Regions from separate parts of the Staphylococcus sp. IVB6214 genome, predicted to be linked through region 1. Evidence: predicted binding sites of a transcription regulator. Region 1 holds the regulator's gene; the other holds the start of a gene.

What was found. Region 1 encodes CtsR, which represses protease genes until heat stress. Its sites were predicted from a motif close to ATGGTCAATAAAGGTCAAACA; they were not measured.
Region 2: the regulator CtsR is predicted to act here: its motif matches at 1,491-1,511, upstream of clpB (ATP-dependent chaperone ClpB).

The regions. Positions count from the first base shown of each region.
Region 1 covers NZ_CP094723.1:252,732-256,176, reverse strand. The annotation lists gene MUA51_RS01205 (protein arginine kinase) at 1-839, opposite strand, end outside; gene MUA51_RS01200 (UvrB/UvrC motif-containing protein) at 829-1,365, opposite strand; gene MUA51_RS01195 (CtsR family transcriptional regulator) at 1,386-1,847, opposite strand; gene MUA51_RS01190 (NupC/NupG family nucleoside CNT transporter) at 2,013-3,218, shown strand.
Region 2 covers NZ_CP094723.1:596,202-599,646, reverse strand. The annotation lists gene clpB (ATP-dependent chaperone ClpB) at 1-1,453, opposite strand, end outside; gene MUA51_RS02905 (acyltransferase family protein) at 1,605-3,422, opposite strand.

The DNA of each region.
Region 1 (3,445 bases):
TATGAAGCTTCATCTACCGAAATACGGCGGCTATATTTTAAAATACCGAGCGATCGATAAATGCGATCTAATGTCTCATTCTCTTTGTGTGCCAATAAACGCTGGCGCACCTCTAACTCTTCATGAATAATCTGTGTCACGAGTTCAGTCAACGCCTCGATAATCTCGTGTTCCGACTTCCCAAGCGTCAGCTGGTTCGACACTTGGTACACATGACCATACACTTGTGACCCTTCACCGTAAATACCACGAATCGTAAATCCAAATCGATTAATCGATTGTGCAATACGATTCATGCGCTTCATAATCGACAACCCCGGCAGATGCAACATCACACTTGCACGCATCCCCGTTCCGATATTCGTCGGACACGTCGTCAAATAACCGAGTGTCTCATCATAACTAATATCAACTTCGGCATCCAGTTGATCATCAATTTCCGAAGCCCGTTGATACAGAGCATCCAGCGACAAGTCTTGTCCCATGACCTGAATGCGCACGTGATCTTCCTCGTTGACCATCACACTGACCGTCTCATCATCGTTCAGCAACACTGCTGCTGCAGGTTGCTTCGTCAGATCTGGACTGATCAAATGCTTCGCTACAAGCTTGTATGCACTTTGTTGATCCATATCGGACAATCGCTGTACCTTCAAGTCCGTCAGCGCATCTTGTACTTCGTTGACGACGCGATGTCCCTCATCTTCGTTTGGAAACATCAATGGATGCACATAATTTTCAAGATTACGTGCCAAACGAATGCGTGAAGACATCACGACCGGTTGCGTCGCCGTTTGTTGGTGACCATTCGTCAACGGTGCATCATGTTCATTCGTCATCGTGTCTCGACACCTCGCTTTGTTGCGTTTCTTCCAACGCTTGGATTTCATCTCGAACAATAGCCGCTTCTTCAAACGCTTGTTGTGCAACCAGCGTTTCTAAATAGGACCGTTTTTCTTCGATTTGTCGTTTCAAAGCACGCTTTGTATGTGACGACTTCGGATACTTGCCGGAATGTTCCAAGTGACCGCCTTGCACACGACGTACAATGTCAGCCACGTCATCACGAAACGTCTCATAACAATCATGACAACCAAACTTGCCGACATGTGCAATATCTTTTAACGTCATCTGACAAGTTGGACAGCGCTTTGCTTCACGAAACATCATTTGATCGACATTTATGCCGTGTTTCGCTGCGAGATGTTGTAAAATCTGTTGAATGACAAAAGTCCCTTCAACATCATCACCTTCGTGCCATTGCGCATCCGAATGCCCTTGCGAATATTCATGAGACAGATGGATGCCCGTTTGTTTATCTGCGTTTGATTTTTTCAGTTGTTGCTCTTCTTCATGACGATACATGACGCATCACCTTCTCACCTTTAATAATAATTAATCACTGGTAACAGCCGTTTCATGATATTGGCACGAATAATATCTCTCGCTGCCACATCTAACTTCAATGTTTCACGATCAATAACTGCCGCAATCATTTTTGCTTCCCGTTCCGTAATCAAATCATTCTCGAGCAAACCATCAATAATATAATAGGCTTGCTGCTGTGATAAGGATGTCCCAATCAGTGACAACAAGTGTTTAATATAACTCGCATGATCTTTCGTTTCTATCTTAGTGATGCGAATATAACCACCACCACCACGCTTACTCTCTATTTCATATCCATGTTCATTCGTAAATCTTGTCTTTATCACATAGTTGAGCTGAGATGGTACGCAATCGAAACGTTCAGCAATATTCGCGCGTTGTATCTCTACAACATCGGCTTGTGCTTCTTCAAACAACTGCTTAATATATTGCTCTATGATATCTGACATATTGTGCATCATATCACCCCTTTTGACCATCTTTGACTATATTATATGACCCCCTTTGACCTTTTTCAACCAATATGTTTTCCAATTTATCAATTTGTTATGTTATTGCTTTCATTTATGTTGTATTATAGAGTTAGTGAAAATATTAATAAATTTGAATAAGAGGTGTCATGCATGCATATTATTATTGGGATTGTCGGCATCATTGTTTTCTTAGCGCTCGCGCTACTTGCAAGTTCTGACAGAAAAAATGTGCGCTGGCAATACATCGGTCTTATGCTTGCCATCCAAGTCGTTTTAGCCTTTTTCTTACTTAAAACGAGCATCGGGATTAAAATCGTTGGTGGCGTAGCATCAGGGTTTGGATACTTGCTTCAACAAGCATCTGAAGGGATCAACTTTGTATTCGGCGGCTTAATGAATGAAGGGGAATCTACTTTCTTCATTAACGTGTTATTACCGATCGTGTTCATTTCAGCATTAATCGGTATTTTACAATATTTAAAGATTTTACCAGTTATCATTAACGTACTTGGTTTCTTGATTTCTAAAGTAAACGGTATGGGGCGTTTAGAATCATATAATGCTGTTGCTTCAGCGATCTTAGGTCAGTCTGAAGTATTCATTTCATTGAAAAAACAATTGCCGTTTATTCCGAAACACCGCTTGTACACATTGACAGCATCTGCCATGTCAACAGTTTCTGCGTCAATCGTTGGGGCATACTTCACAATGATCAAACCAGAATTCGTTGTAACAGCTGTTGTCTTAAACTTATTTGGTGGTTTCATCATCGCATCAATCATCAATCCATACAAAGTGGATGAAGAGAATGATAAATTACTGATCGATACAGACGAGAAAAAACAATCATTCTTTGAAATGTTAGGGGAATACATTTTAGATGGTTTCAAAGTTGCTGTTATCGTAGGTGCCATGTTAATTGGTTATATCGCATTGATTTCATTATTAAACGGAATTGTTGGCGGTATTATCGCAATGGTTTCAGGCGGTTCATTAGACTGGAACTTCCAAACATTAATCGGCTTTATCTTCGCACCACTTGCATTCTTAACAGGGATTCCATGGAGTGATGCAGTTGACGCTGGTTCAATCATGGCAACAAAATTATTATCAAACGAATTCGTCGCAATGACAGAACTTGGAAAAGTAGAAGGGTTATCAGATCGCGCAGTTGGTGTCGTATCTGTCTTCTTAGTATCATTCGCCAACTTCAGCTCAATTGGTATCATCTCAGGTGCCATCAAGTCATTAAACGATGAAAAAGGTGACGTTGTTGCTCGCTTCGGATTAAAACTTTTATTCGGTGCAACACTTGTATCATTCATCTCTGCAACAATCGCAGGATTCTTTATTTAAATAGGAAGTCCATTTTTTGTGGTGGGCAGATAATAAAAAGTAACTAATTTTATTTTTAACTTAATCATAACATGTAGTCATCTCTACATTCATTTAAGCGTACAGTTTAATTATTAATTGTGCGCTTTTTCTATACCATCATTTCTTTAATACTCGCTTGCCAAGGCGCCTCACTTCAACTAATTTTGGCTTTATTGAATAAAAGAAGCCAAAATGGATTTTCCGTT
Region 2 (3,445 bases), 340 kb from region 1:
ATGCTTTACGGCTTTCATCTAACTCTGCACGCTTCTCTTGAACTTTTGAAATTTTTTCTTTTTCTTGTTCTACACGTGCTTGCAATTGTGCTTGTTTTTCTTTCTCTTCAGCAAGTTCTTCTTGTAATTCTTGGAGACGTACACGACTCGCTTCATCAGATTCTTTTTTCAATGCGTTTTCTTCAATTTCCAACTGCATCACCCGACGATTTGCTTGGTCGAGTTCTGTTGGATTGGATCCCATTTCTGTACGAATCGTTGCAGATGCTTGGTCAACAAGGTCGATTGCCTTGTCTGGTAAAAAACGATCGGTAATATAGCGATCTGATAATTCTGCGGCCGCAACCAATGCACGGTCTTGAATACGTACCCCATGATGCACTTCATATCGTTCTTTCAAGCCACGTAATATTGAAATCGTATCATCAATATTTGGCTCTTTGACATTTACTTTTTGGAAACGACGCTCTAACGCTGAGTCTTTCTCAATATATTCACGATATTCGTTTAACGTTGTTGCACCGATACAATGCAATTCACCACGCGCAAGCATTGGTTTCAACATGTTTCCGGCATCCATCGCACCATCAGTTTTCCCTGCGCCAACGAGCATGTGGATTTCATCAATGAATAATAAGATACGGCCGTCTGAGTCTTTGACTTCTTTCAAGACTGCTTTGAGTCGTTCTTCAAATTCACCACGATATTTTGCACCCGCAACTAATGCACTTAAATCTAGTTCAAAAACAGTTTTGTCGAGTAATGAATCCGGCACGTCTTTTTTTACGATACGTTGTGCCAATCCTTCAACAATGGCAGTTTTACCCACACCCGGTTCACCAATTAAAACTGGGTTATTTTTTGTTTTTCTGCTTAAAATACGAATCGTGTTGCGAATCTCTTCATCCCGACCAATAACTGGATCCATATTACCTTTGCGTACTTCTTCTACTAAGTCACGACCATATTTTGCTAATGCTTCATAGTTCACTTCAGGATTTTGTGTTGTCACATGGTTTCCTCCTCTGACTTTTTTGATGATTTCTTCAATGACTTGTTCTTTATACTGTACAAATGATGATGTCGTTTCATCCACGTCAATTGCTGCACGTAAGATGTGTTCCATTGATATAAATTGATCATCATAATCTTTCATATACTGTTCTGCTTTATTAAATAATGTGTTCGTTTTCGGCGACAAATATTGTCCATATTGAACATTATCACCGGTCACTTTAGGATACTGATTTAACTTTTTCTCATATGATTTCGCAAGTTCTTCAATATCGACTTCTGCTCTTTCTAGTATTGTTTTATATAAACTATCATCCATTTCAAGAACTGCTTTTAATACCGCTTCAATTTCAATATTTGTAAGTTGATACGTTTGTGTAGATTCAATTGCTTTTTGTAAAGCGTTTTGAATAGAATGCGTCATCTGATTAATATCCAAAATGAGTCACTCCTTTATTAAGAATAGGTCTTTTTTGACTTTGACTTTCTTTGACCTTAACTATATTATACGCTCGCTCATTTTAAAAATCAACAAAAAAGGATAGCGTTTAAGGCGAGATTTTCACCTTATATTCTATCCTTCTCTATACTTATTTTTGATGTGTTTTTATCGTTTTAATGATTTCATCAATTAATGCTTTCACACCGTCTGCTTCTAAGTGAATACCATCTGGCGCAAAATATTCTGTATGCCCTTGAGACCTTGCGTGCCAATCAACAAGATGGACATTATCTCGATCTTTAGCTGCCTGTTTGAATAGTTCATTTACATGTGCCTGATAGTCCCGAGGAACACTTGTATTCACGAGATATATTTGAGACTCCCCTAAAAGATCTAACAGTGTATCAAGCTGCTCGTCAGTAAAGTCTCCATTAGTGCCAAGTTGTAAGACAACCATATCATCTTTTTCTCGATAATCGGGATAATCTTCACGAATGAGCGGGATTGCTTGTACAAGTTGACGACCTATCAATCCATTGATACTCGCATTCGGCACTTGTTCCTTGAACGTATCGCCGATGTCTACCATAACAGAATCACCAATGAGTAGTGGTTTCCAATTAGCATATGGTGAACTATGACCTTTTACTTCAAATCCATCTATTTTCATATCACCCAAAGGGATTGGAACGGTCACGTATTGTTTCATATCTTCTGTATTAATCGCAGTCGTGTGTGTTTTTTCTTTAGCCAATCCGTTAAACACGCCTGATAGTATTACGACAGATGGGACAAATAAAATAATCATAAGCCAAGCACGTTTCACGTTCAGCAAGCGCCATTGCTTCAAATGACGGAAATCAAATATTTTGAACCCTGAATGACGGAAAGGTGTTTCTATATACCGATATGACAACTCTGCCATCATCACGATCAATAGTGCGTCGATAACATATACAAAGGTGGGAATTTGTCCTTGCACAAAATGATGGTGCATTAAGACAATAATAGGATAATGCCAAAGATACAGGCTATATGACCTTGAACCGATATATATAAATAAAGGATTCGCCAATGCTTTTGCAAAAAGACCACTTGGCATTACTGCACTTGCAATGATGAAAAGTGTCAACAAACTAATCAGTCCAAATCCACCGTAATAGAGTGCACTTTGTGATTCATTTACGAATCGAAAACAAAGGAACAGACCAGCTAACGACAAGACACCTAAACCGTCGATAATCATTTTAGATTGCCATGCCGTTTGAACACGTAGCTTAAATGCTGGCCAAATGAAGGCCAGTATAACACCGAGCAACATTGTTTGTAACCGTGTATCTGTTCCGAAATAAACGCGTGCAACATTACCTTGTGGTTCGTATAAAATGCCCATTGTGATAATAGAAATTACAACAAGCCCGATTATAGAGTAAAGTATAGGCTTGAGACGTTTCACATAGCGAAGCAAAATAAATAGCACTATCGGGAAAAACAAGTAAAATTGTTCTTCAATTGCCAAAGACCATAAATGTTTGAGCGGTGCGACTTCAAACTGCGCAAAGTAGTCGACATCTTGGAAGATATACCACCAGTTACTCACATAAAAGAGTGCCGCAAATGCATCGCCACGTACGGCTTTGATTTCGGAAGGGACTGTGATTAATGTCAATATTAAAACAGACATAATCAAGAAAATAACTGCTGGCAACAACCTTTTTAACCGTCTCATCCAAAATGATATGAGATCGATACGTTGTGTGTTGTGATACTCAGTCAATAATAAACTTGTAATCAAATATCCTGAAATGACAAAGAAAGTGTCCACACCTAAAAAACCACCTGGTAACCATTGTGGATTGAAATGGTAAATAATAACTGCGACTACTGCAATGGCACGCAAACCGTCAAGACCTGGCATGTACCTTGTAGACAGCTGTTTTTGAGGTATTTTGGAAAAGTTCCACATGTTGATCATTCTTTCTTCTTATA